4 regions of the Morganella morganii genome follow, and region 1 is predicted to be linked to each of the others. Evidence: predicted binding sites of a transcription regulator. Region 1 holds the regulator's gene; each other region holds the start of a gene.
The links. Region 1 encodes CRP, which controls carbon source genes, mostly activating them, when cyclic AMP is high. Its sites were predicted from a motif close to ATGTGANNNNNNTCACAT; they were not measured.
Positions count from the first base shown of each region.

Region 2: deoC (deoxyribose-phosphate aldolase) is a predicted target of CRP. The motif match lies at 1,149-1,166, and genes of this name have one in related genera.
Region 3: udp (uridine phosphorylase) is a predicted target of CRP. The motif match lies at 5,231-5,248, and genes of this name have one in related genera.
Region 4: rbsD (D-ribose pyranase) is a predicted target of CRP. The motif match lies at 5,824-5,841, and genes of this name have one in related genera.

Region 1 covers NZ_CP069157.1:3,627,644-3,635,109, forward strand. Annotated here, with positions in the region: gene JL661_RS17325 (LysE family translocator) at 1-379, opposite strand, end outside; gene JL661_RS17330 (hydrolase) at 472-1,458, shown strand; gene JL661_RS17335 (YheU family protein) at 1,455-1,673, shown strand; gene JL661_RS17340 (phosphoribulokinase) at 1,695-2,570, shown strand; gene JL661_RS17345 (OsmC family protein) at 2,634-3,041, opposite strand; gene crp (cAMP-activated global transcriptional regulator CRP) at 3,345-3,977, shown strand; gene JL661_RS17355 (hypothetical protein) at 4,168-4,656, opposite strand; gene argD (bifunctional acetylornithine/succinyldiaminopimelate transaminase) at 4,756-5,976, opposite strand; gene JL661_RS17365 (aminodeoxychorismate synthase component II) at 6,089-6,664, opposite strand; gene ppiA (peptidylprolyl isomerase A) at 6,931-7,466, opposite strand, start outside.
Region 2 covers NZ_CP069157.1:3,357,106-3,364,571, reverse strand. Annotated here, with positions in the region: gene JL661_RS16030 (NupC/NupG family nucleoside CNT transporter) at 1-1,002, shown strand, start outside; gene deoC (deoxyribose-phosphate aldolase) at 1,449-2,228, shown strand; gene deoA (thymidine phosphorylase) at 2,321-3,643, shown strand; gene deoB (phosphopentomutase) at 3,706-4,929, shown strand; gene deoD (purine-nucleoside phosphorylase) at 4,998-5,717, shown strand; gene JL661_RS16005 (M16 family metallopeptidase) at 6,454-7,466, opposite strand, start outside.
Region 3 covers NZ_CP069157.1:141,207-148,672, reverse strand. Annotated here, with positions in the region: partial or broken gene JL661_RS18715 (ubiquinone biosynthesis accessory factor UbiJ) at 1-506, opposite strand, end outside; gene ubiE (bifunctional demethylmenaquinone methyltransferase/2-methoxy-6-polyprenyl-1,4-benzoquinol methylase UbiE) at 508-1,263, opposite strand; gene rmuC (DNA recombination protein RmuC) at 1,324-2,748, opposite strand; gene JL661_RS00725 (DedA family protein) at 2,887-3,420, opposite strand; gene JL661_RS00720 (tyrosine-protein phosphatase) at 3,444-4,226, opposite strand; gene udp (uridine phosphorylase) at 4,360-5,115, opposite strand; gene JL661_RS00710 (RNA ligase RtcB family protein) at 5,558-6,694, shown strand; gene prfH (peptide chain release factor H) at 6,694-7,302, shown strand; gene metE (5-methyltetrahydropteroyltriglutamate--homocysteine S-methyltransferase) at 7,366-7,466, opposite strand, start outside.
Region 4 covers NZ_CP069157.1:33,703-41,168, forward strand. Annotated here, with positions in the region: gene mioC (FMN-binding protein MioC) at 1-135, opposite strand, end outside; gene asnC (transcriptional regulator AsnC) at 224-685, opposite strand; gene asnA (aspartate--ammonia ligase) at 849-1,841, shown strand; partial or broken gene viaA (ATPase RavA stimulator ViaA) at 1,870-3,322, opposite strand; gene ravA (ATPase RavA) at 3,316-4,842, opposite strand; gene JL661_RS00170 (lytic polysaccharide monooxygenase) at 5,002-5,577, opposite strand; gene rbsD (D-ribose pyranase) at 5,922-6,341, shown strand; gene rbsA (ribose ABC transporter ATP-binding protein RbsA) at 6,349-7,466, shown strand, end outside.

The sequences.
Region 1 (7,466 bases):
GTCCCATCAGCCAGGCCTTGGGATTGATAAACTGTAACAGCGCCCCCTGATACCAGGTGACGGCCTTACTGACCTGCGGTTCATTAAGCTCCTGATACGGTGCGGTAGCCAGTTTTTTGGCAAGCCACAGAAGGTAAAGACTACCCGCAATTTTCATAGCAGTATGCAATTTGGGATAAATCAGTAAAATAGCCGCAACACCAAAGGCTGAAAGGTATAATACCGTCTGCATGCCGAGCATAATACCAGCCATCAGTGCCAGCGTACGGCGAAAGCCGAGCTGTGCACCGGAGGCGGTCAGTAACATATTATTGGGGCCGGGCGTGACTGCCGCGATAAACATAAATACGGAAAGTGAGATAAAAAGATGTGCGGTCATGAGTAATCCGGCAACGTGGTCATTTTCTTCCCGGAAAATTACCAGTATGTTTTTCATTAAACAAGAGATGTTTTTTCATTACGAATCTAACTATGTCTAGTCATTTTCAACCGATTTCCTGGGCAACCAACCCGCACCTGCAAACGTTGCTGCCCCGGATTTTCCGCCGGAAACCGACGATAAAACCATTCTGGCAGCGCCTGACACTGCCGGATGATGATTTTATTGATCTTGCATGGAGCGAAGATCCCGATACCGCACGCCATAAACCACGGCTGGTCATCTTTCACGGGCTGGAAGGCAGTTTCCGCAGCCCGTATGCGCACGGTATCCTGGCTGCGGCCGCCCGTCAGGGCTGGCTGGGTGTTGTTATGCATTTTCGCGGATGCAGCGGCGAGCCGAACCGCTCCAGACGGATTTACCACTCCGGTGAAACCGAAGATGCCCGTTATCTGCTGAACTGGCTGCAGGATACCTACGGGAAAGTACCGACCGGCGCGGTCGGTTATTCACTCGGCGGCAATATGCTGGCCTGTTATCTCGCCGAAGAGGGTGAGAATGCCGCAGTGGATGCAGGTATTGTGGTTTCCGCCCCGCTGATGCTGGAGCCGTGCTCTTTCAAAATGGAAAAAGGCTTTTCCCGTTTTTATCAGTGGTATCTGCTGAAAGGGCTGAAACGTAATGCCACCCGCAAACTGGTGCGCTACCCGAATTCACTGCCGACAAACCTGCTGCATATCCGCGCGATTAAACGGATCCGCGAATTTGATGACATTATCACCTCACGGATCCACGGCTTCCGCGATGCCTCGGATTACTACCGCCGCTGCAGTGCCCTGCCGAAACTCCCAGCCGTACGTAAGCCGATGCTGATCATCCACGCCAAAGATGATCCTTTTATGGCACAGGAAGTGGTGCCGGATCTGTCACAACTGCCGCCGTGTGTGGAGTACCAGATGACCGAACACGGCGGCCATGTCGGCTTTGTGTCCGGCAGCTGGCGCCGTCCGCGTTTATGGCTGGAGGAGCGCATCCCTGAATGGCTCGCGCCGCATCTGGCCGCAAAGGAGACACCATGATTATTCCCTGGCAGGATATCGCGCCGGAAACACTGGAAAGTATCCTGGAAAGTGTGGTGCTGCGCGAAGGCACCGACTACGGCGAACATGAAAAATCACTCAGTGATAAAGTGGCGGATCTTTACACGCAACTCAAAAACGGCGACATTGTGATTGTCTGGTCGGAATTACACGAAACACTCAACATCATGCCGTCGGCACAATTCCGCGGCTGATTCAGCCGGAGGAAACGCCGCATGTCACGGACCCACCCGATTATCGCCGTTACCGGCTCCAGCGGAGCCGGTACCACTACCACCAGTCAGGCTTTCCGTAAAATTTTCCAGCAACTGGATGCGGTTCCGGCCATTATTGAAGGTGACAGTTTCCACCGTTACACGCGGCCGGAAATGGATGCCGCCATCCGCAAGGCCCGCGAGCAGGGCCGCCACATCAGCTATTTCGGGCCCGAAGCCAACGATTTTGGCCTGCTCGAAAGCACATTCCGCCAGTACAGCGAAAACGGCAGCGGCGAACGCCGCAAATATCTGCATACCTATGATGAAGCCGTGCCCTATAATCAGCTGCCCGGCACCTTCACCCCCCGCGAGGCACTTCCTGCCGGGACGGATGTACTTTTCTATGAGGGATTACACGGCGGCGTGGTCACGCCGGAACATGATATTGCCGGACATGTGGATCTGCTGGTCGGCGTGGTACCGATAGTCAATCTGGAGTGGATACAGAAGTTAGTCCGTGACACCAATGATCGCGGCCATTCACGGGAGGCGGTAATGGATTCTGTCGTGCGTTCGATGGATGATTACATCCGCTATATCACCCCGCAGTTTTCCCGCACCCACATTAACTTCCAGCGGGTGCCGACGGTGGATACCTCAAACCCGTTCTCGGCCAAATCCATTCCGTCACAGGATGAAAGCTTTACCGTGATCCGCTTCCGCGGCCTGAAAAAAATCGATTTTCCCTATTTGTTATCCATGCTTCAGGGCTCCTTTATTTCCGCCTCAAATACCATCGTCGTCCCCGGCGGAAAATTAGGGCTGGCGATGGAATTAATAATGGCACCGCTGGCAGAGCAATTATTGCAGGGAAAACAAATAAACAAGCGATAAAAAAACCGGGTAATAATGTATTACCCGGTTTATTTTCAAAAATAAAAATAATATTTCAAAAAATCATTCAATATTCTTTACTTCAAAACTATGCGTAATGTTAACACTTTCGCCTAACATTAATGAAACAGAGCAATATTTCTCAGCGGATAATTGCACGGCACGCCCGACAACGTTTTCAGTCAGGTCACGGCCGGTCACAATAAAATGCAGATTAATATGAGTGAATAAACGTGGCGCGGTTTCACGACGTTCAGCGGTGAGTTTTACATCACAATCAATGACTTGATTACGGCCTTTTTGCAAAATAGAGACAACATCAATGGCGCTGCAGCCGCCGGTTGCCATCAGTACCATCTCCATCGGGTTCGGAGCTTTTTCACCGGCATTACCGTCCATTGTAATCTGGTGTCCTGACGCGGATTCCCCTAAGAAAGTCATGTTCTCAACCCACTTTACACGCGCTTCCATTTTTATACCCTCATCATCAATATAATTCACGACAGACTACCCTTTCATTCACGGGCTGGCAATCTATCCCATAGTTTATTATGCTGAAGCGAGACAGTGGAAGACAGGACAGTTTTCCTGTGCTAAAAACACGGCAAGGATTTATCTATGGCTAAGATCAATATCTTTCCGTGAGGATTATTATACTATTTTAATAAACTAACTTGCCGGAAATTCAGCAAGTTAATATGATAAGCTAAGACTTTATATAATTGCAGAGCGTAAACAACGGTTTGCAATAACTAACAACAGAGGATAACGCGAATGGTTCTCGGCAAGCCACAAACAGACCCCACGCTTGAATGGTTTTTGTCTCACTGCCATATCCACAAATATCCATCCAAAAGCACGCTTATTCATCAGGGCGAAAAGGCAGAAACACTCTACTATATTGTAAAAGGTTCTGTTGCGGTGCTGATCAAAGATGAAGAAGGCAAAGAGATGATTTTATCCTATCTCAACCAGGGTGATTTCATCGGTGAACTCGGATTATTTGAGGAAGGACAGGAACGTACAGCGTGGGTACGGGCAAAAAGCGCCTGCGAAGTTGCAGAAATCTCGTACAAAAAGTTCCGCCAGCTTATCCAGGTTAACCCGGATATCCTTATGCGCCTTTCCGCGCAGATGGCAAGCCGCCTGCAAACCACATCAGAAAAGGTCGGAAACCTTGCATTCCTTGATGTGACGGGCCGCATCGCCCAGACATTACTGAACCTGGCAAAACAGCCGGATGCGATGACTCATCCGGACGGCATGCAAATCAAAATTACCCGTCAGGAAATCGGCCAGATTGTGGGATGTTCCCGCGAAACCGTCGGCCGTATTCTGAAGATGCTGGAAGATCAAAACCTGATCTCCGCACACGGTAAAACCATCGTGGTATACGGCACCCGTTAATCCGGACCGCCCTTATCACCAAAACAGGCGCATCTGCGCCTGTTTTTTTTGTTTCCGGCTCATCATTATTACTGAAGAATATCAGCTCTGCGAACCCGCAGCTTTCCTTCGCGGCCGGCTTGATCAAAAGAGGCTTTCAACTGACGCATTGCTGCTATTTTACGCTCTTTGATACTCATTTTTTTTTATCTCAGAAATGTCGCGTTTTGAGTACATACCCTTTCCCCCCTTCACCAAGGCCCGCTTTTATTTCTGATAGTACGTTATCATGTCCGTGCTGTAAAATTCTGTCATAGTAGCGTTTTAACTTATCATTCTCTGCAATCATAAAATAAACCTTCGCAGCATATTGCTGACAATGCAGAATCACAATTCGTTGCAGGGCAACAGCCAGATCCTGAACAAATCCATAACGCCGTGAACACATTCCTCTTTCCGGTACCTGATAGAACGTTGAGTTTAAAAAATTATCTTCGCGATCAAACTTCAGGTCATAGCATCGTTCCGGAAGCCTGAACCCCGCCTCTGCACTCCGGAACGCCGAATATGCCGCATCAGTAATGTCGACCGGACTAAAAATAACCACAAAATCAAACCCATCGACAGAGAAGCGATAGAGATGAACATAAAAACTGCCATGAAGAAATTCTTCAAATCTGCCTGAAAACCGAATTGCCATTGCTTTACTGAGACTAGATAAACGTCCGGCAAACCTATCACAGTAAATATAGTAATAAAATATACAAATCAGTTAGTTAAACATGTTACCGTGATGGATTTACTGCATTTCCCGGAAATCATTCAGGGTTTTCGCCAGCCGTTTCATTCCTTCATCCACATCGGCTTTTTCAATAATCAGCGATGGCGTGAAACGCAGAACATTGGTACCGGCGTTAAGCAGCATCAGGCCGTTTTTGGCTGCCAGCCCCAGCAGGGTTTTTGACTGATCGCGGTAAATGCCCGCCAGTTCGGCACCAATCAGCAGCCCTTTCCCGCGGATCTCCGCAAATGCACCGAATGTACTGTTCAGAGATTGCAGTGCATCCGCAAACCACTGATGGCGCTCATTCACCCCCGCCAGCAATGCCGGGTCGTTGATCAGATCAAAGGCCGCATTACCGACCGCACAGGCCAGCGGGTTGCCGCCGTAGGTTGTACCGTGCGTACCGGGTACCATCACCTGTGCAATGTCCTGTTTTGTCAGCATGGCACTGATCGGGAAACCGCCGCCCAGCGCTTTGGCCGTGGTCAGAATATCCGGCTCAATGCCGTAATCCATATAGGCAAACAGTTTGCCGCTGCGCCCCATCCCGCTCTGCACTTCATCAAATACCAGCAGCGCCTGATGTTTATCACATAATTCACGCAGGCCCTGCATAAAGGCCGGTGTGGCAGGTGTGATCCCGCCCTCGCCCTGGACAGGTTCCAGCACCACGGCACAGGTGTGATCATCCATCACTGCTTTGACAGCATCAAGGTCGTTAAAAGGCACATGAATAATATCTGCCGGTTTCGGCCCGAAGCCATCAGCATATTTCGGCTGACCACCGACAGAAACGGTAAAGAGTGTCCGGCCGTGGAAGCCGTGATGGAAAGCGATAATTTTGGTTTTATAAGGATGATGACGGGTCAGTGCATAATGACGCGCCAGTTTGAATGCGGCTTCATTTGCCTCCGCACCGGAGTTGGCAAAGAAAACCCGTTCCGCAAACGTATGTTTTATCAGCTTCTGCGCCAGTATCAGCGCCGGTTCATTAGTAAAAATATTGCTGACATGCCAGAGCGATTCACTCTGGGCTTTCAGGGCCGCGATCAGTGCCGGATGACAATGGCCCAGCGCCAGTACGGCAATACCACCGGCGAAATCAACATATTCAGTGCCGTTCTGATCCCACACCCGGCTTCCCTGACCTCTGACAGGAATAAAATCAGCCGGTGCATAAATTGGCAGCATCACTTCATCATAAGTGCCGCGCGTAACCGCATTCTGTTTTGTCATCGTTCCTTACCTGATCTATCCACAAGTGAAAATATAATCACCAAATATGAATAAAAAATCAAATCAAAACGAATGAAAAAACAGAACCGAGGATAAAATAAGCGATAACTGATTAGTATTTCAGGAAATTATTCAGGAGTTCATGCCCCTGTTCACTGAGAATACTTTCCGGATGGAACTGCACACCTTCAATCGGCAGGGTTTTATGGCGGATCCCCATGATTTCATCCACATTGCCGTCATGCAGACTCCATGCGGTAACCTCAAACGAGGCAGGCAATGTTTCCGGGGCAATCACCAGCGAGTGATAGCGGGTGACGGTCAGCGGACGGTTCAGCCCTTTGAACACACCCTGCTGATTATGATGGATTGCTGTGGTTTTGCCGTGCATCACTTTACGCGCCTTCACCACCTGCGCGCCGAATGCCTGGCCGATAGCCTGATGCCCGAGACACACCCCGAGGATCGGGATTTCACCGGCGAAATGGCTGACCGCATCCAGTGAAATACCGGCTTCTGACGGCGTGCAGGGACCCGGTGAGATCACCAGGTGAGATGGCGATAATTGCTCAATATCACTGAGGCTGACGGCATCATTTCGTTTAACCTGTACATCTGCACCTAACTCACAGAAGTATTGATACAGGTTATAAGTAAATGAGTCATAATTATCGATAATTAATAGCATGATTATCTATATCCGACTGATATATTTATCTTTTTTATTTTCAAACTGCTGTATCAGGCACACGTTGACAATACCCTGCAACCCCGGGGGATTGCACAGACAGTTTCATGAAGCGGGCTATAATACCACAGCCGGACAGAGAAAATAGCCCGAATGCGGCATGGTGCCGCAGAGGCAGATATCGTCTTATTCAGACTATCAGGGAGTTTGACATGCTTACGGGGAATATCCGGAAATATTCCCCTTAGTCTGCACGAAAATACGGTTTATTTTACGATAGTTGCAGAAATAATTTTGATCGGTGTCGATGGCACGTTCTGGTACGGACCGATGTTTTCTGTCTTCACTTTTGAGATTTTATCGACAACTTCCATGCCGTTCACGACTTTACCAAACACAGCATAGCCGAAATCACGCTGGCCGTGGTCGAGGAATGCATTATCCGCTACGTTAATAAAGAACTGGCTGGTTGCACTGTCTTTATCTGCGGTACGCGCCATCGCAATGGTGCCGCGCAGGTTACGCAGGCCGTTATCCGCTTCATTTTTTACCGGCGGGCGGGTCTGTTTCTGGTTCATATCCGCCGTAAAGCCGCCGCCCTGCACCATAAAGCCCGGGATGACACGGTGGAATGTTGTATCGTCATAGAATTTATCGGTGACATACTGTTTGAAATTTTCCACAGTCTGCGGCGCTTTTTCATTATCCAGCGCAATTTCAAAATCGCCTGCGGTGGTGGTAAATTTAACATGCGTCTGCTCCGCCGCGAACGCCAGCGACGTTGCACTGAGGGTACAGGCTG
Region 2 (7,466 bases), 270 kb from region 1:
GGCGGTTTCGTCTTTGCCCTGCGTGTTCTGCCGGTTATCGTTTTCTTCTCCTCGCTGATTGCCGTTCTGTATTACCTCGGCATTATGCAGCTTGTGATTAAAATCCTCGGCGGCGGTTTACAGAAGCTGCTGGGCACCTCCCGTACCGAATCCCTGTCCGCGACAGCCAACATCTTTGTCGGACAAACTGAAGCCCCGCTGGTGGTGCGTCCGTATATCTCCGGGATGACCAACTCTGAACTGTTTGCGGTGATGTGTGGTGGTCTGGCATCCGTGGCCGGTTCAGTTCTCGCCGGGTATGCGCAGATGGGGGTACCGCTGGAGTACCTGATCGCGGCATCCTTTATGGCGGCACCGGGCGGCCTGCTGTTTGCGAAACTGATGGTGCCTGAAACCGAACACTTTGATGACCGTACCGAAGCAATGGCCGGTATGGCGGAAGAAGAGCGCCCTGCCAACATCATTGATGCGGCGGCAAGCGGTGCATCTTCCGGTATGCAGCTGGCACTGAACGTGGGTGCGATGCTGCTGGCGTTTATCGCGCTGATCGCCTTAATCAACGGTATCCTGGGCGGCGTCGGTGGCTGGTTTGACTATCCGCAGCTGTCACTGGAACTGATCCTCGGCTGGGTCTTCTCGCCAATCGCCTTCCTGATTGGTGTGCCGTGGAGTGAAGCTATGACCGCCGGTTCGTTCATCGGACAAAAAATTGTGGTCAACGAATTCGTTGCCTTCATGAACTTCGGTGAATACATGAAGCCGGATGCACAGGTGATTGCTGCCGGTTTACAACCGCTGTCTGATCACACCAAAGCGATTATCTCCTTTGCACTGTGCGGTTTTGCCAACCTCTCTTCTGTTGCTATCCTGCTGGGTGGCCTGGGTGGTATGGCACCTAACCGCCGTAAAGACGTGGCACGTCTGGGTATGAAAGCTGTGATGGCCGGTACTCTCTCCAACCTGATGAGTGCAACCATCGCCGGTTTCTTCCTGGCACTGTAATGCTCTTCCTGCACAGGTGAACCCGGTTCACCTGTGCACTTCACTGATTCAGTGTACTTGTCTTTCTGTCTCTCCCTGTTTATCCCTTTCCTGCGCTATACTATGCCGTGAATATGTGCTGCCATTTTGTGCATATCAGGCCATTAACGTGATTTTTATCACATAATCATATGTATTGATGTAAATGCTGTTATATAAACGTGATGAAAGGCACGTATTATAGCGCCAGGACATGCTCAAATACGGCATGGATACCATGTAACGGATTCGGTGATTCTGTTTATCAGTCACCTGTATTACAGCGCGGTGAGAAGGATCTCAGCGTTAGCTCTTATCTCAAGAGAGACAACGTCTTCACGGAACCAAGTCCCGCTCGCCAACACATTTTGCATCGTTCAGATATTGCGTCTGCCCGGCAACGGCGCAGACATACGTTGGAGAGTTTTATGACCGATTTAACCGCCGCAGCGCAGCGCGCGCTGTCCTTAATGGATTTAACCACCCTGAATGATGATGATACTGACGCGAAAGTCACTGCGCTGTGTCATCAGGCGAAAAGCCCGGCCGGCCAGACTGCGGCCATCTGCATTTACCCGCGTTTTATCCCGCTGGCCCGTAAAGTTCTGCGTGAGCAGGGTACGCCGGAAGTGCGTATCGCGACTGTCACCAACTTCCCGCACGGTAATGATGACATTGAGATTGCACTGGCTGAAACCAATGCTGCGATTGCTTACGGCGCAGATGATGTGGATGTGGTGTTCCCGTACCGCGCACTGATGGCCGGTAATACCCAGGTTGGTTTTGATATGGTGAAAGCCTGCAAAGAAGTCTGTGCGAAACACAATGTGCTGCTGAAAGTGATTATCGAAAGCGGTGAGCTGAAAGATCCTGCGTTAATTCGTCAGGCATCTGAAATCTCCATCAAAGCCGGTGCTGACTTTATTAAAACCTCCACCGGTAAAGTGCCGGTCAACGCCACGCCGGAAACTGCGGAAATCATGATGACTGTGATCCGTGATATGGGCGTCGGTAAAACCGTTGGTTTCAAACCGGCCGGTGGTGTCCGCACTGCGGAAGAAGCCGCGCAGTATCTGGCGATGGCTGACCGTATCATGGGCGAAGGCTGGGCTGACTCCCGTCACTTCCGCTTTGGCGCATCCAGCCTGTTAGCCAGCCTGCTCAATGCACTGGGCTACGCAGACGCCAAATCTGACAGTAAGTATTAATCACGCTTTCCGGGCCGCTTTTGCCGCCCGGCTTTCTGATTAACCCGGTATCTGTGGTACCGGGACGGATCCGGTATTTTAAGGAGTTCACTGTGTTTCTGGCTCAGGAAATCATTCGCAAAAAACGGGACGGACACCCGCTCTCTGATGAGGAAATCCGTTTCTTTATTAACGGCGTGCGTGATAACTCAGTCTCTGAGGGACAAATTGCCGCGCTGGCGATGACTATCTATTTTCATGATATGAACCCGCAGGAGCGCGTCTCGCTGACACTGGCGATGCGGGATTCCGGCTCGGTGCTGGACTGGAAAAACCTTGATTTACCGGGCCCCGTTGTGGATAAACACTCCACCGGCGGCGTGGGGGATGTGACCTCCCTGATGCTCGGGCCGATGGTGGCTGCCTGCGGCGGCTATATCCCGATGATCTCCGGCCGCGGCCTGGGACATACCGGCGGCACGCTCGACAAACTGGAAGCGATTCCGGGCTTTGATATTTTCCCGGATGATGAAACCTTCCGCCGTATCATCAAAGAGACCGGTGTGGCGATTATCGGCCAGACCAACTCACTGGCACCGGCGGACAAGCGTTTCTATGCGACCCGCGATATTACGGCAACCGTGGATTCCATTCCGCTGATCACCGCCTCTATCCTCGGCAAAAAACTGGCCGAAGGACTGGATGCACTGGTGATGGATGTGAAAGTCGGTTCCGGGGCATTTATGCCAACCTATGAATTATCAGAGCAGCTGGCGCAGGCGATCGTACAGGTTGCCAACGGCGCGGGCTGCCGGACCACTGCACTGATGACCGACATGAACCAGGTGCTGGCATCCAGCGCCGGTAATGCGGTGGAAGTGCGTGAAGCGGTGCGTTTCCTGACCGGTGAGTACCGCAATCCGCGCCTGTATGAAGTCACTATGGCGCTGTGCAAAGAGATGCTGGTTTCCGGCGGGCTGGCGGCTGACCGCACAGAGGCGGAAGCAAAATTACAGCAGGTGCTGGATAATGGTAAAGCGGCGGAAATCTTCGGCCGGATGGTTGCCGCGCAGCGCGGACCGGCTGATTTTATCGAACGCTATTCGCACTATCTGCCATCGGCAGTGCTCAGTAAACCGGTCTATGCTGAGACAGAAGGGATTGTGACCGCCATGGATACCCGCGCACTGGGTATGGCGGTTGTTTCGCTGGGCGGCGGACGCCGTAAGGCCAGCGACCCGATTGACTACAGTGTCGGGTTAAGTGATATCGCGCCGATCAACAGTGTTGCTGACGGACAGATGCCGCTGGCGATGATCCACGCCAATAATGAAGATGCGTGGAATGAAGCTGCTCAGGCCGTGCGCCGGGCAGTCACACTCAGTGAGAGCCCGGTTACAGATACCCCGCTGATTTACCGCCGGATCAGCGAATAAGAACAATTTTGTTATTCACGCGGAGCCCTGCATCCTGACGTGATCTGACACAGGAGAGAAGTATGAAACGTACATTTATTATGGTGCTGGATTCATTCGGTATCGGCGCAGCACATGATGCCGCTGATTTCGGCGACACCGGCGCTGACACGTTAGGTCATATCGCACAGGCCTGTGCCCGCGGTGAAGCAGATAAAGGCCGTAAAGGCCCGCTGCATCTGCCTAATCTGTCCCGTCTGGGGCTGGGTAAAGCAGCTGAGGAATCCACCGGACACTTCCCGGAAGGTCTGGATAAGAATGCGGAAATTATCGGCGCATACGGCTATGCCGGGGAATTATCTTCCGGTAAAGATACCCCGTCCGGCCACTGGGAAATTGCCGGGGTGCCGGTTCTGTTTGACTGGGGCTATTTCAGCGATCATGAAAACAGCTTCCCGCAGGAATTACTGGATATCCTCGTTAAACGCGCCAATCTGCCGGGATACCTCGGCAACTGCCACTCATCCGGTACTGTGATTCTGGATCAGCTCGGCGAAGAGCATATGAAAACCGGCAAACCGATTTTCTATACCTCTGCGGATTCCGTTTTCCAGATTGCCTGTCACGAAGAAACGTATGGCCTGGAAAAACTGTATGAGCTGTGCGAAATTGCCCGCGAAGAACTGACCAAAGGCGGTTACAACATCGGGCGTGTGATTGCGCGTCCGTTTACCGGTGAAAAAGCCGGTTCATTTGAACGTACCGGTAACCGTCACGACTACGCGGTCGAGCCGCCGTCAGCGACCATGCTGCAGAAGCTGGTGGAAGAGAAGCAGGGCGAAGTGGTATCTATCGGTAAAATCGCGGATATTTATGCCCATGTCGGTATCACCAAAAAAGTGAAAGCGACCGGTATTGATGCGCTGTTTGATGCATCACTGGAAGAGATAAAACTGGCGGGTGATAACACCATCGTGTTTACCAACTTCGTTGATTTCGATTCCTCGTACGGTCACCGCCGTGATGTGGCAGGTTATGCTGCTGCGCTGGAGCTGTTTGACCGCCGTCTGCCGGAAATGCTGAAGCTGGTGAAAGAGGACGATATTCTGATCCTGACCGCAGACCACGGTTGTGACCCGACCTGGCCGGGTACCGATCACACCCGCGAACATATCCCTGTGCTGGTGTACGGGCCGAAAGTCAAACCGGGCTCTCTGGGTTACCGTGAAACCTTCGCGGACATCGGGCAGACTGTTGCATCCTATTTTAATTTATCCCCGATGGATTACGGCAAAAACATGCTGTAATGTGTCTTTTTTTTCGGGCAGGCTTTCAGTCTGCCCTTTCCCTTTGGATTGACTGAAAGGATTTTTTTATGGCTACCCCTCACATTAATGCCGAACGCGGTGATTTTGCTGATGTTGTTCTGATGCCCGGCGACCCGCTGCGCGCGAAATACATTGCAGAAAATTTTCTGGAAGATATTAAACAAGTCAACAATGTGCGTGGCATGCTGGGTTTTACCGGAACCTATAAAGGCCGCCGTATCTCCGTGATGGGCCACGGTATGGGGATCCCGTCCTGCTCTATTTATGCCAAAGAGCTGATCACTGAATTTGACGTGAAAACCATTATCCGCGTCGGTTCCTGCGGGGCTATCAGCCGTGATGTCAAACTGCGTGATGTGGTTATCGGCATGGGCGCGAGCACGGATTCCAAAGTGAACCGTCTGCGTTTCAAGGATAACGATTTCGCGGCTATCGCGGACTTCGGGCTGGTACGTAATGCGGTTGAAGCGGCAGAAACCGCCGGGATCCCAGCGCGTGTCGGTAATATCTTCTCTACGGATTTATTCTATACACCGGATCCGCAAATGTTTGACGTGATGGAAAAATACGGCATTCTGGGCGTGGAAATGGAAGCTGCCGGTATTTATGGTGTGGCTGCTGAATTCGGTGCAAAAGCACTGACTATCTGCACCGTTTCTGACCATATCCGTACCGGTGAAAATTTACCGGCAGAAGAGCGCCAGACTACTTTTAATGAAATGATCACTATCGCGCTGGAATCTGTTTTACTGGGCGATAAGAAGTAATTTATTTCAGTCATTATAAAAACCGCTGCCGGTATTATTTCCCTGCAGCGGTTTTTTTATTTTTTACTGTTATCAGGTCTGGTATGAATTTCTGAAACACCATTTCCTATCGTAATTTTAAAACTAAAGTCACAGGTTTTATTGAGAATTTTAGCGTAGGTTATGGATAAAATTAATGTTAATAATAAAGTAAAATAAGGTGCCTGATTAACCGTTACCTGCAACAGAGAGAAACGGGGGGATTTTCTCCCCTCAGCATCATTTATCGTTACAGGACAATGTTGCGTCAACCAGCATATCTCCGCCTTTCAATGAAAAATCGGATACCCGATGATTATTGAGTAACGAATTTACAACATCAGAAATTGTAAGAGCAGTTATTAATACCACTGCAACTATAGCTAATGTTGTTATTGATCTTCCGGTCATTTCTCTTGACTCCTTTAATTTAAGGAGGCAAAATCCCTATTGTTTGGTAGAGATTCGGCCCCGGTTTATGTTGAAAAACGTAATCGGGGCTTTCTTCTATCCGGAACAGGGAAAACATAGCCTGATCCGGACAGAATCAGGCACCCGCAGAAAATATAACAACTGTGTTTCTCTTTATCTCTGCCTCATTCGGGGGATAATACGGAGATATATCACAAAATATATTCTCATTATTCGTTAATACAATGATTGTTATTTCTGTCAGTTAACGGAAATAATAAAGCCGCTGTTAAGCGGCTTTATATTATTATGGCGGTGTGAGCATAAATAATTTTTCATTCTCACCGCTGTAGCGGGATAATGCCCGGTTTATATCCTCTGCGGTTATCTGATTAACTAACGCCTCTTCTGCGGTTATCCGCGTAAACTCATTATCGTCCCCGGCAATCTGAGCCAGTGATTCTGTCCAGAAAGCCGCACTCTGGTAAACCTGCTGTTTTTCCAGTAACCAGTTGGCTCTGGCTTCTTTCAGGGCATTGTCACTCACACCGTCTGTTTTCAGGGTTTTCAGCACATTCCGGCTCAGTGCTGTCATCTCTGCGGCGCGCTGAGGATCGGTGGTGAAATTCAGCCGGGCGCTGTAGTACGGTGACGGCAGTTTTGCCAGCATAGAGGAGAAACTCAGGGCGTAAATACCGCCCGCCTGTTCCCGCAATGCGCTGCGCAACTGTTTGCTGATGATGCTGTCGGCCAGTTGCAGTGTCAGGCTTTCTTTCAGTGACCACTGTGCCGGGGCGGCATACTGAATACTCACCATGGTTTTATCAGAGCTGGCTATCGGGTAAGTCCGGCTGAAGGATTGCATTTTGGGTGCGATAGCCGGATCCCGCCACTGCAGGCGCTGCCCGGAAGCGGGAAGGGTGGCGATCCATTTCTCAACAGCCTGTTTTATCTGTTTTTTATCTGCCGCACCGCTGATCACCAGTGTCATGTCCTGTACCGGGCTGAGCAGGAGACGGTGGTTCTGCTGTAACTGCGCGGCAGTAAACTGACGCCAGCCGCCGTTTTCATTTATCACCAGACGTTCGCCGTGAGTATGACTTTCACGGTTAATGGCATCCAGGAAGCGGCGCTCCACCGGAGTGCTGTTCAGGCTTTCCAGTGTCAGCTGCTGATTGCGGAGTAATTTTTCGCCGCTGAACTGCGGCTGTGTGATCTTCAGATGCAGCAGTTTCAGCAGGGTATCCAGTTCTTCCGGCGGGGCTTCACCCCGGAATCCGTGATTCAGCAGCTCACTGTACGGCCGCAGGCTGAGACTGT
Region 3 (7,466 bases), 330 kb from region 1:
TGCTGACGGCATACCGCCCGACGGATAAACTGCCCGCCTTTTACGGCAATCTGAGTCAGTGTCTGTGCGGCAATATCGCCGGTATACGGTGCCAGATAATGTGCCGGATCCCATTCCGCCATATCCAGCAGTGCTGAAAAGTGCTGAATGACCTGCATATCGCCGTCAATAATGACATCACCCTGCCGGATCAGAGCTGAAAGCTGTTGTTTGTCTTTCAGTTTCAGCAGCGTGAGAAAACGGGTTTGCAGCACACAGTCTGCCGGGTCTTCCCAGCGGGAAATCACATCCAGCTGTTTTTCACTGAAGATCAGCGTGAACTGCATATCCGGCTCTGTCAGCCTGAGGGTCAGTGTTTTGCCGGTCAGACGGGCGCGGGCCGGTTTCAGTACATTTTCACTGTACAACAGCCGGTTGAGTACCGTTTCCAGAAATCCGGCAACCACAGGGTAAAGTGCCTGCGGACTGACAGGAGACGGGATATTTTCTGCAAACGTATCAGCCATATCAGAATTTGAATCCTTTATGCAGCGCCACAATGCCGCCGGTCATATTGGTGTAGGAAACATGCTCAAATCCGGCATTTTCCATCATGCCTTTCAGGGTTTCCTGATCCGGATGCATGCGGATGGATTCGGCAAGATAGCGGTAGCTGTCCGCATCATTCACAACCGCCTGCCCGATACGCGGCAACACGTGGAAGGAGTATGCGTCATATACTTTACTCAGCGGTTCAATCACCGGTTTGGAGAATTCCAGCACCAGCAGGCGGCCGCCCGGTTTTAACACACGGAACATGGAACGGAGTGCTTTGTCTTTATCGGTGACATTGCGCAGCCCGAAAGAGATGATGATGCAGTTGAAGTAGTCATCCGGGAACGGCAGTTCTTCGGCGTTCGCCTGAACATAATTCACATTGCCGACAACCCCGTGGTTACGCAGCTTTTCCCGGCCCATTTTCAGCATGGAATCGTTGATATCCGCGAGGATCACCTGACCGTTTTCGCCGACCATACGGGAGAATTTTGCAGTGAAATCACCGGTTCCCCCGGCAAGATCCAGCACCCGCTGACCACGGCGGACACCACTGGCATCAATAGTAAAACGTTTCCAGACACGATGGATGCCGAAAGACATCAGGTCATTCATCAGATCGTATTTTGCGGCAACAGAATGAAAGACGTTTGCCACCATACCTGCTTTTTCGTTTCTGTTAACAGTACGAAAACCAAAATCGATTGTATCCCGGGATTGCTCTTCCATTCTCTTCTTGCCTGTTTTGCCTGTGTGCATGAATTAGTGATCGGAAAAGTGTATCAGCCTTTACCGCAAAACCCTATGCCCATTGTGTTGTTCTGCGAAATTAGCCTGCTCCTCAGGCAGTTCATCCGCAGCGGTATCCTGCTGTTCACTGAGACGGGCTTTCTGCACCAGAATTTCATCCAGCGGGCGTTTTACCTCAACGCCCAGCTCACGGAAGCTTTCTGCCTGTGACAGCAGATTTCCCCGGCCGGTGGTCAGTTTTTTCATCGCCCCGTGATAGGTATTCTGGGCTTTATCCAGCGCCTGGCCGATACCGTCCATTTCCTCGGTAAACAGGCGGAGTTTGTCATAGAGACGGGCGGCACGCTGTGCAATTGCCTGACTGTTTTCATGCTGATGTTCATAACGCCAGAGATTGGCGATTGTCCGCAGCGCCACCAGCAGTGTGGACGGGCTGACCAGCATGATATTGCTTCTGAGGGCTTCATCCAGCAATACACTCTCCTGCCCGACCGCCGCCAGAAATGCCGGTTCGACAGGGATAAACATCAGTACATAATCCAGCGAGTTAATCCCGCTGAGATCCTGATATTCTTTGCGGCTCAGGCCGCGGATGTGCTGACGCACAGAGTTGATGTGTTCCGTCAGTGCCGTCTGCCGGGCTTCCGGGGTGTCACTGTTGAAGTAACGCTCGTAGGCCACCAGCGACACTTTGGCATCCACAATCACCTGTTTGTTCTGCGGCAGGTAAATCACCACATCGGGCTGATAACGGCTTTGCTGTTCATTTTTCAGACTGACCTGAGTGGCGAATTCATGCCCCTCGCGCAGACCGGAGGCTTCCAGGATACGGGCAAGAATAGTTTCCCCCCAGCTCCCCTGCATTTTGTTGTCGCCTTTCAGGGCATTGGTGAGATTGACGGCTTCCTGCGCCATCCGCAGATTGAGCTGCTGCAGGCGCTGAATTTCATGTGTCAGAGTGTGGCGCTCGCGGCTTTCCTGGCTGTAACTTTCCTGCACCTGCCGGTTAAAGTTATCCAGCTGTTCACGGAACGGGCGCAGCAGCATGGACAGGCTCTGGCGGTTGAGTTCATCTGTCCGGCGGCCGCTCTGTTCAAAAATACGGGCGGCCAGGTTTTCAAACTGAGTATTCAGGCGCTGCTCACTGTTAAGCAGCAACCGCTGTTTTTCTTCGGCGGCCAGGCGGCTTTCTTCCAGCCGGGTGGTCAGCTCACGGATTTCCGCTTCCTGTTGTGCACTGATATGACGGGCATTTTCCAGTGACTGTTCACTCTGCTCCCTGGCCTGCTGCCAGTATGCAGCCTGACGCCGGGTTTCATCCAGCAGAGCCAGTTGCGCAATATTATCCTGTAACAGCCGGTTTTTGTCCGCCAGCCGCTGTTGCAGGCTGAACCAGACCACACCGCCGCCCAGCAGAATACCGCTCAGAATGCCGATAAAACCATAAAGCCACTGAATATCCACGATGGCCGTCTCCTCCGCGAGTCACTTACGCCGCTTACGGTAAAATAGCACTGTACAGATGTCCACTGTCTTTTTGCTGTCCGCCGTTTTTTTCGGCGCGCCACGCAAAAATCAATGTAATCCGGTGAAAATGCGGCGCTATCCGCCCATCAGCCCAGCCATCCATTTCAGCCCGAACGCGCCGGGGGCCAGCAGGCCGAATGCCCAGATCACGGCAGAAGACAGGTTCGCCAGCTGAAAATGACGCTGCGGCATTGCACAGATCCCCGCCACCAGCGGTACCACCGCACGGAACGGCCCGAAGAAGCGCCCGAAAAAGACACCCCATATTCCCCATTTTTCAAAGAACTGATGTCCTCTGACCAGGGTTTGCGGGGAGCGGGAAATCGGCCACATATGACGGACATTATCCTTGTAGTAGTAGCCGATGTAATAGGAGATCCAGTCGCCGAAAAAGCCACCGGTGGCCGCCGCGAGGAAGACCGGCAGAAAATTCAGCCCTCCCTCCCCGATCAGCGCCCCGACTCCGAGCAGAATCACTGTTGCCGGAAACAACAGGGAAAGGAATGCGAGAGATTCACCGAATGCCAGCACGAAAACGATCGGCAATGCCCAGATCTCATGTTCACGGACAAATGCGGTAACGGTGGTGATAATATCTGCCGGTGCCAGAAAATCCCCCTTATTGTCTGATATTACTCAAGGAAATGGTTGCGGATTTTGTCGCGGACTGCTGTTGTCAGCCCGATATCTTTCGCCAGCCAGGTATCAATACTGCCATAATGAGAGTGAATACTTTTCAGTGCGGTATTCAGGAAATCAGGCTGTACGGAGTAAACATAGGCGAATTTCTCCACCACCGCTTCCGGCATGGTTTTCGCGTGTTCCGCCAGCAGTTCATGGCGGTAAGGTGCCAGCGTGTCATTGGTCAGCAGGTAATCTTCCATCACCATATCGGTATCCGCGCCGAGTGCAAACAGCACCAGTGCCGAACCCACACCGGTCCGGTCTTTACCGACCGCACAGTGCTGCACAATGCCGCCTTTTTCCGGGTTGCGCAGCATATCGCCGAGTGCATGATACGCAGGGTTGCCCAGCGGCAGCAGTTCATAGAGGCGCAGCATAAAAGCTTTCGGATCAAACCCCGTCAGCGCTTCATTGCCGAGTTTCTCAAGGTTAGCATCCACTTCCTTTGACATCGGATTTGCCGGTGCGTTCGTGTACAGCGCGCCATTCCAGAGACGATCCGGTTTATCAGCAATTTCGCCGCTGTCGCGGTAATCCAGGATCTGAAACAGATTCTGCTCTGTCAGGCGGGTTAAGTCGTTGTCGCTCAGGCGATCCAGCGCCCCGGCACGGAACAGCAGGCCGGGTTTGATTTTACTGCCGTCCGGCAGCACTTTGTTTCCCAGGTCACGAAAATTGATCCCGCCGTCGAGCGGCAATACAGAAGGATGCGGTAATGGCTGTCTGGTCATTGATACCTCTTTATCATTATTATCAGTATGTTCGGCACGATCACTGTATCAGATTTACAGAATGAATGATTAAAAAAAAGCCGCATCACCGGAAAACCCGGCGATACGGCTTGATTCATGAAACCGGTGACGATCAGATGAGATGACGGGCGGCTTCCACCACAATATCCAGGGTATTGGATTCGGTTTTCTTCATCTTCGCTTCATCAGGAATTTCCTGCTGGGTGCGGTTAACGATAACGCCCGCAACCATCCCGGCACGCAGCCCCTGGCTGGCACACATGGTCAGCAGTGTGGCGGATTCCATTTCAAAGTTCATCACGCCCATTTCCTGCCACTCTTTCATTGATCCTTTGAACCGGCGGGTCACACGGCCGCTGAAGGTATCATAACGCTCCTGGCCCGGATAGAAAGTATCAGAAGAAGCGGTCACACCAATATGAACTGTTGCTTTGGCTGCTTTCGCCGCATTGACCAGCGCGGTGGTGCATTCAAAGTCAGCCACGGCCGGGAATTCCATCGGTGCGAAATGCAGGCTTGCACCATCCAGGCGCACAGCCGCCGTGGTCACAAGGACATCACCGACATTAATGTTTTCCTGAATCGCACCGGTGGTACCGATACGCAGGAACGTGCGGATCCCCAGCTGTGCCAGTTCTTCCACCGCGATAGAGGTGGACGGGCCGCCGATACCGGTTGAACAGACGATTACTGCTTTGCCGTCCAGTTCGCCGCGCCATGAGGTGAATTCACGCAGAGACGCGAGATGAACAGGATTATCCATCAGGCGGGCAATTTTTTCGACCCGGTTCGGATCGCCCGGTACGATAGCCAGCGTCGCACCCTGTAAATCTGCTTTAGTCAAACCTAAATGAAATACATCAGCCATCCTGAACTCCTTAGCGAAAAAAATGATTATTGAGGACACTGTAACGTGTCACCACACAAAATTTAGTGATTATTATCACTTCATTGATACATGACGATGAATCAATTACATAAAAATGAGATTCAAATCACATAAACAACGGTTTATGCTGAAAATGTCGCCGTACTGCTCTCTGAAAAAACAAAACACAGGTTGATTTTTTATCCGCCTCACTCTACTATCCGCACCATTCCGGCACGCGATGCGTGCTGACAATCACTTTCAGAACGTAAGGAGGTTCATATGACAACATTACTGTGCACTCTTTGCGGGCTCTTGCAGAACTGATTATCACACCGGTATTACAGCGTTATTTCCCCGTATTACCCGTCCCTGTTACCTCTCTGTTTCTTCCTGACTGCCCGCCATAAACCCAAATTTTCACTATTTTCCGGAATGGATTATGGGCAATTATATGCATTTTGTCGCGCCGGGCGTCTCTTATATCGCCTCGGATGCGACGTGGATCGAAAGTAACGCGATCCAACAACTGATCACCACCGCACAATTACCGGGTATGACGGCTGTTGCCGGTATGCCGGATCTGCATCCCGGCAGAGGCTATCCGGTGGGTGCGGCATTTTTCTCTGAAGGCCGTTTTTATCCCGCGCTGGTCGGTAACGACATCGGCTGCGGTATGGCGCTGTATCAGACTGAGCTGAAAGTCAGCAAACTCAACGCGGACAAAGCTGAAAAGCAACTGCGCAGCATGCATGACCATGCGGACGCAGACTGGCTGGCAGAGCATGTGAGCGATCACTTCGCATCACATCCGTTTGCCGCTTCTCTGTCTTCTGTCGGCGGCGGGAATCATTTTGCTGAGTTTCAGCAAATCGATAAGGTCTGTGATGACGGCCTGTTTGCCGCGTCCGGGCTGGATAAACAGCGTGTGATACTGCTGGTTCACAGCGGTTCACGCGGGCTGGGGCAGATGGTTCTGCGTCATCATGTTGAGCAGTTCAGCCACGACGGGCTGACAGAGAACACGCCGGAAGCGGCGGAATATCTGGCAGCACATCAGCAGGCGCTGGATTTTGCACAGCACAACCGGGCGCTGATTGCACTGCGGATGATGCAGCAGTTGCGTACCAACGGTGAGGCAATACTCGATATCAATCACAACCTGGTGGAAGCCTGCACGGTGAACGGCCGTAACGGCTGGCTGCACCGGAAAGGGGCAACCCCGGTGGATCATGATTATGTGGTGATCCCCGGCTCACGCGGTGATTACAGTTATCTGGTGAAACCACATGCAACCGCTGACAGCCTTTACTCTCTCGCGCACGGCGCGGGACGTAAATGGATGCGCACCGAGTGCAAAGGACGCCTTTCTCACCGCTATACCCCGGCGCAGTTATCCCGTACCGATCTCGGCAGCCGGGTGATCTGCGCTAATAAGCAGCTGATTTATGAGGAAGCACCGCAGTCCTATAAATCCATTGAGACTGTGATTGAAAGCCTGTCAGGTGCCGGGCTGATTACCGTGGTGGCGCGGCTGAAACCGTTGCTGACCTACAAAACGAGCGGGGAGTGCTGCTGATGTTATTACAGTTTTCTGCCGCTCACGGCCCGGAAGAGTGCTGTCTGGCGGTGAAGCACGCGCTGCGCCTCTTTTTGCAGGAGGCTGCACAGTCGTCGGTCACAGTGATCTTTGCGGAGGAAATGCCGTCACAGCACGGCCTGCATTCCGCCCTGCTGTCACTGGACGGAGAACATGCGGATGCTCTGGCGGATCGCTGGTGCGGGACATTGCAGTGGCAGTGTGCCAGCCCGCTCCGCCCGAAACACCGGCGTAAAAACTGGTTTATCGGCATCCGTCGTTTTACTGCACCGCAGGCAGTATCAGACAGTGAGATTGTCTTTGAACGTCTGAAATCACAGGGGCCGGGCGGCCAGCATGTGAATAAGACAGAATCCGCTGTCCGTGCCACGCACATTGCCACCGGTATCTCGGTTAAAGTGCAGTCTGAACGCAGCCAGCACGCCAACAAAAAACTGGCCTGCCGCCTGATTGAATGGCATCTGAGCCAATATCAGCAACAGCAGTCCGCATCACTGAACGGCGAGCGCCACCGGTCACATCACCAGATCGAGCGCGGCCGGGCGACACGCTGCTTCAGCGGGCCGGATTTCCGTCCGGTCAGCTGACAGCACATAACACAAAGCCGGTCATTACTGACCGGCTTTTTTCTTCTTTATATATAAATAAACTCAGCGGGATGTCAGCGGATTTTCCCGCAGACGGCGCGCCGCTTCCACCATGTTCGCCAGGGCTTTGCGGGTTTCATCCCAGCCGCGTGTTTTCAGGCCGC
Region 4 (7,466 bases), 220 kb from region 1:
CGGTACGTCGTCCGCTTCCGGCCCGTGCTGCACATCTGTGGTAAAACCGGCGTTTTCCAGGATTTCGGCAACATGCTCGGCAACATATTCTGCGCTGCCCATGGTACTGCCGGTAATGAGAGTAACTGTGGTCATGGTGATCCCCTGCTGTAAAGAGCCGCTATTGTACGCTGTGAAACAGCTGGGATCTACCTGTGGATAATGTGGTTATAAGAATTTTTTCTTACGGGCGGATCGTTCGTATGATCGGGTTCTGTAAGGAGATCAGGGTTTCAGTGGACTGTATCTCATCAATACTCTGGATCTTGTTGATAAGTACGTCCTGCAGAGATTCTATCGTTTTGCACATCACCTTTATAAAGATGCTGTACTGCCCGGTGGTGTAATAGACTTCCACCACTTCATCCAGCTTATCGAGTTTCTTGAGAGCGGCCGGGTAATCTTTGGCACTTTTCAGGATGATGCCGATAAAGCAGGTCACATCAAACCCCAGCTGTTTTTCACTGATATCCACCCGGGTGCCGGTGATGATACCCGCCTGCTTCATTTTCTCTACCCGGACATGGATCGTACCGGGACTGACGGCAAATTTTTTCGCTAATTCCGCGTAAGGTGTGCGGGCATTCGCCATTAAAGCGTGAAGTATGTCACGGTCCAGATTGTCGATCTGATAAATTTCGGCCATTTTATGTCCCTTAAATTAACGAATATTCATTTTTAGTATCATAAAAATGAATTTTATAAATAGCAAAGGGTATTTTTGATAAAGGATATTGAATTTATACCCCATTCTGTTGCTTAATCTATTTCACAGGCAATACATGTTCCGCATATCAAGGATTATTATCATGGAAAAATCATTCATCCGACAGCAGCAGCAAATCAGCTTCGTGAAGTCTTACTTCTCACGTCTGCTGGAAAAACAACTGGGCCTTATTGAAGTCCAGGGGCCAATCTTAAGCCGCGTGGGTGATGGTACTCAGGATAATTTATCCGGCAGCGAGAAAGCGGTTCAGGTGAAAGTTAAATCATTGCCGGGCTCAACCTTTGAAGTCGTGCATTCACTGGCTAAATGGAAACGCAAAACCTTAGGGCGTTTTGATTTTCAGCCGGGCCAGGGTCTGTACACCGACATGAAAGCGTTGCGTCCTGATGAGGATCGCTTAACCCCAATCCATTCTGTCTATGTTGATCAGTGGGACTGGGAAAAAGTGATGGCAGATGAGGAGCGTACGCTGCCTTATCTGAAGCAGACAGTGAGTAAAATATATCAGACAATAAAAGAAACAGAACTTGCAGTAAGTAAGGAATTTGGTCTGACACCGTTCCTGCCGGACCAAATTCATTTTATTCACTCTGAAGAGCTGCTTGCACGCTACCCGGACCTGGATGCCAAAGGCCGTGAGCGCGCCATCGCGAAAGAACTGGGTGCCGTCTTCTTAATCGGCATCGGCGGTAAATTATCTCATGGTGAGTCCCATGATGTCCGTGCACCGGATTATGATGACTGGACCACTGAGAACAGTGACGGCTACAAAGGGCTGAACGGGGACATCCTCGTGTGGAACCCGGTACTGCAGGATGCGTTCGAGTTATCCTCAATGGGGATCCGTGTCGACCCGGTCACCCTGGCGCGTCAGCTGGACCTGACCGGTCAGCAGGTGCGGATGGAGCTGGACTGGCACAAATCGCTGGCAGCCGGTGAAATGCCGCAGACTATCGGCGGCGGGATCGGCCAGTCACGTCTGGTGATGTTACTGCTCCAGCGCAGCCATATCGGCCAGGTACAATGCAGTGTGTGGGCACCGGAAGTGCGCGAAACCATCACTGATATGCTGTAATACACTGTTGTACGGTGAGCCCGGAGGCTCACCGCCTGAAACGGCGCAACAGACGATTTTTTAAGCCGGTATCAAAACGCCAGATGTGATCAAAAATCCGCATGATACCGGGCTTTCCGTAATGGGACAGGGCTACCGCATGGAAGCGGTGTTTTCCCTGCTGCTGCGAACGTTTAACCATCTTCACCACCTCATCCGGCAGCCGCTGGGCAATAAAGTCAGACATCACCACCACATCCGCATCACGCCACTGCGGCGTTTCCAGTCGTTTTGCCGCTTCTGTCAGACAGGATGCCAGGTCTGTTCCGCCTTTAAAACTCTGAAGCAGAAAGCGGGTCATCTGCTCGATGCCGTCCGGGCCGAGAAAATCATAATGCACCTGTTCAGTGGAAAAGAGCATGACATGGCACTGCCGGTTATCGGCCATAGCGATTTTGACCAGCGCGAGACAAAATGCTTTGGCGCAGCGCTCATTAAAACCGCCCATCGAGCCGGAAGTATCGATACAGATAATGAAGGGACCGCGCGGCTGTTTTTCATCTTTATGATGAACGATAGGCCGCATCACCTGCCGTTCCTGCCAGTGATCGCCCTGTAACCGGTAGGTGTATAACTGTTTCTCGGCCAGCTTCCGGTAAAATTCCAGCTCCAGACCGCTGATGCCGAGTAACGCCAGCTCGGCGGGCAGAAGACGCAGCACATCATCACTCAGTCCGACCCCGCTGACCTCTTCCGGGGTCTGATCCGGCACCAGCTCGGTAATGGTGACCGGCTCTGTCACCGCACTGTCCTGAGGAACGGATTTTGCCGTCTGGCTGCGCCCCAGCAGTGAGGCCAGTTTTTCCAGTTCCGGCTGGGATTTTAAAAATTCGCTGTAACGCAGCAGGAGATCGTCCGCCGGCCGGGGATTTCAGTGATCCTTTGGCCAGATCCCATAACTTACCGGAAGCCTGCTCATTTTCACTGATCAGCGGATCAAGATTGCCGCTCAGCGCCAGGTGCTGCTGAAGTTCGGCGAGGAGCTGTTCTTTTTCCTGCTCCAGGATTTCTTTATGATAGGTGGTGACCTGTAAAATCAGGCTGAGACGCCAGCGCTGATTGAATAATATCTGATGGGAGGTGGTTTCCTGCTCATCTCTGTGCAGGCGGTGTGCTTCCGGCGAGAACGGCGAGTGTATGTCCTCCAGCGCTTTGAGGATCTCCGGCAGCAGGCGGTAAAATTCTGTCCGGTCTGCAGCGGTGCTTTTCTGGTAAAGACGGAATTCATCTGCCAGAGCGGCCGGAACCAGCGCCTCTTTCACCCGTTCTTCCAGTGATTTCCGCCATGACGGCATATCAGTCAGCACCGCACGGCGTAACCGCGGGTGCTTTTCGAAAAACCAGGCCAGTTGCGGAGCGGCCAGCAGTGTCAGCAGGATCTCCTCAATGAGTTCCCCTTCATTAACTGCCAGCGCCAGATCCAGTGCTGAAAGACTTAACACGGGGTGCTGCTCATTTGCTGAGTCAGTTTATCGAGGCGCTCTGTCACCGGCAGAAAGCTTTCCTCTATCTGTGCAATCCAGTCATCACTGACAAACAGGGCGGGCTGATGCTGTGCAAACAGCTGGCGCTGCTGTACCAGTGTCTGGCGTATCGCTGAAAGCTTATCCAGCCAGATTTGCTTCTGCGCCTCTGTCATCCGGCTTTCGGTACCCGCCGGGAACAGGGTGCTGCTGCGCAGACTGACATCACGCAGTTCCAGAAGGCCGTTATCATTCACTGCGGCGGATACAGACTGGGTAAAGCCGATACCGTTGAGTTTTGCCGCAATGTTCCCACCTTTATCAAAGACGCCTTTATCAAAAAAGGTATCAAAGGCACTGCGTTCAATAGTCACATGAGTGACTGTCATATCATGTAATGTCAGCGGGTTATGCAGAAAAAGGGTGACCGGGCCGGGCGGCAGCGTATCCGGCAGAGCGTAACTGACTTTGCGCCCGAAACGGGCACTGCTGCGGATCACACTGAAGGCATCCCGCTGTTGCTGAGTCTGCGTTTCCAGGATCCATTCCTGATAGTATTTTTCCAGTTTCAGCAGCAGGCTGCGTTGTTGATAGGCCTGCTCACACATCAGTTGTGTCAGCAGTAGCGGAACGGATTTCAGTGAGGCGGAATCATGCCACAGGCAATCTTTCAGCAAAATCAGGTCAAGAGGTGTGATACTGCTGTGGTCGTTGAAAAACGCACTGGCCTGTAACAGCCGCAGTGCCTTTTTCCAGCGCCGGTCTGAGATATACGGTGCGTTATCCAGCCGCTCAATCTGCTGACGCAGCTGATAAATCAGTTCAAATATCTGATCGGTCAGCACAACACGGTCAATTTCTTCCTGCCACTGATGGTATTCCTCATCGGTTACCTGCAGATGCGCGGGGATCTGTTCATCCGATGCCCCCGGTGTGCTGATAAGCATGGCGCGGAAGCTCTGTTTTTCCTGAAGTTTATCCAGCCATAAACGGATCAGCATCCGGTCATAGAGTGCTTCCAGGCTGCTGTCATCGTCCGGCAGTTCGTTGGAGGCGGCCACCAGCAGCCGCATCGGGATAGCATTTTCGCTGTCGCCGTTGCGGTATTTGCGTTCGTTAATCGCGGTCAGCAGGGTGTTGAGGATTGCGGGACCCGCTTTCCAGATTTCGTCGAGAAACACGATTTCCGCATCCGGCAGATATCCCTGCGTGATGCGCTGGTATTTCCCTTCATCTTTCAGTGCTGCAATCGAGAGCGGACCGAAGATCTCCTCCGGGGTGGAGAAGCGGGTCATCAGATACTCAAAGGCACGGGCGTCACTGAAAATCAGTTTCATGCGCCGTGCTATCATACTTTTGGCAATTCCCGGCGGGCCGAGCAGAAAAACACTTTCCCCGCTGAGGGTGGCCAGCAAGCAGAGCCGGATGGCGTGCTGTCGTTCATACAGCCCGGATTCCAGGTGGCGGCTCAGCCGGGCAATACGTTCAGAACGTTGCATGGGACTCCCGTGAATTTACTGATGCAGTTTCTGCGTTTATAAACCAAAAAAGCTACCGCGTTTACTGCGTGAAATCACGTTTCTTCTGCTTTTTGCGCAAATGGTGATAAAAAAATTGCCGGGGATACCGGCAATGCTGTTAATCAGTAAAACAAAACATCAGTCAAACCGGACATCAATCACCTGATAGAAACTGTTGGCGGTATCCGCGATTTCCCATACACCGTAAATAACCTGATAGCCGCTCCGTTCCGGAATGGTGCACTGATGTGTCACTGTCTGCGGCGGAACCTGATTTTTATCGTCATAACTACAGAATGGTTCGGGTTCAAATGATGCCCGGGTCAGCGGGGTTCCCGGCTGCCAGTCCGGCCTGGTGATGTAGTAACGCCAGTTACGGGTTTTGTGGGCGGCTGTTATTTTCCAGGTGAACATGGCGGTTCCCGGTTTTACCGTTATCTGATGCCAGTTATCACCGGGGGTATCGAGTGGCAGAAAACGCTCAATACCACCGCTGGCAAGCCGGCCGTCCGGCGGGAATTTTCCGTCCGGAAATCCGGAGAATGTTTCAATACTTTGTGGTTCCCATTGGGCGGAGCCACACATTGCAGCGGGATTTTTACCGTCACGGCAATTTGCTGCCCGTGAGGCCGGTTCAGTGATATAGCCGTGAGCAAACGCCTGAGAAGTCAGTAAACAGAAAAGTATGCCGGCAAATGCCGTTTTTTTCATCATAAGAAGATCTCCGGTATGAGAGGGGAAAATCAACATAACAACACCGGGATATGTTTTGCGATGTCATAACTTATTAGTGGTGTAACAGAGTGATAAAAAATCCGGGATATCCGGGGGGAGAACCGGTGATTTCAGGGGGGAAGTTGCCGGATAACCGGTATTTTTCTGCCGGTATAATTGAATCCATTCAGCTATAACTCATTCAATCAGTTAGCTTTTTCATTTAACATATTCTTAAGCGAAACGTTTCGATCACCATCACATTTTTTATGGATGAACATTGAGTTTTCCCGTATTTTTCCTACCATAGTTTAAAAGCGAAACGTTTCGCTCAGGAGGATTTTATGAAGAAAGGGGCTTTACTGAACGGTGATGTCTCCGCGGTTATCGCGCGTCTGGGTCATACCGACCATATTACTGTTGCTGATGCCGGGCTGCCAATCCCGCCCGCCACGCCACGTATTGATCTGGCATTAACACAGGGTGTGCCTGATTTTATGTCGGTGTTTAAAGTCATCACGCAGGAGATGCAGGTGGAAGCCGCACTGATGGCGGAAGATATCCAGACACATAACAGTGAGCTGCACGATGCTATCGTGGCACATCTGAAAGCACTGGAATTACAGCAGGGTAATGTGATTCAGATTCAGTATGTGACTCACGCCTCTTTCAAGTTACAGACACAAAACAGCCGTGCCGTGATCCGGACCGGTGAGTGCACACCATTTGCCAATGTGATGCTGTTCTCCGGCGTGACATTCTGAGGTGTTTATGGAACCGTTACTTGAACTCAAAGGTATCGATAAAGCTTTCCCGGGTGTGAAAGCCTTATCCGGTGCTGCCCTGCGGGTTTATCCCGGCAGAGTGATGGCGCTGGTCGGAGAGAACGGCGCCGGTAAATCCACCATGATGAAAGTGCTGACCGGGATCTACAAAAAAGATGCCGGTCAGATTCTGTTTCTGGGGCAGGAGCGTCAGTTTACGGGGCCGAAATCGTCTCAGGAAGCCGGTATCGGGATTATTCATCAGGAACTGAACCTGATCCCGGAACTGACGATTGCAGAAAACATTTTCCTCGGCCGCGAGTTTACCGGCCGTTTCGGTAACATTGACTGGAAAAAAATGTATGCCGAAGCGGATAAATTACTGGCCCGTCTGAATCTCACTTACAGCAGCCACCGGCTGGTGGCTGAATTGTCTATCGGCGATCAGCAGATGGTGGAAATCGCCAAGGTGCTCAGTTTTGAGTCAAAAGTCATCATTATGGATGAACCGACAGATGCCCTGACAGACACCGAAACCGAATCCCTCTTTAGTGTGATCCGCGAACTGCGCGAGCAGGGCTGCGGGATTGTCTATATATCCCACCGTCTGAAAGAGATTTTTGAGATTTGTGATGATGTGACGGTGTTCCGCGACGGACAGTTTATCGGTGAAAAACCGGTGTCTGACCTGACGGAGGATAGCCTGATCGAAATGATGGTCGGGCGTAAACTGGAAGATCAGTATCCGCGTCTGACTCTGCCGCGCGGCAAAGAGAAGCTGGTGGTAAAAAACCTGTGCGGCCGCGATGTGCATGATGTCAGTTTCACGCTGCATGAGAATGAAATTCTCGGTGTTTCCGGGCTGATGGGCGCCGGGCGTACCGAACTGATGAAAATCATTTACGGTGCGATGGCAAAAACCGGCGGAACGGTTGAAATGGACGGTAAAGCCTGCCAGATAAACTCACCGAAAGCCGGGCTGGATAACGGCATCGTGTATATTTCCGAAGACCGCAAACGCGATGGTCTGGTGCTGGGGATGTCAGTAAAAGAGAACATGTCTCTGACGGCGCTGCCGTATTTCAGCAGCAAGACCGGACGCCTTAATCATAAAGAAGAGCATCT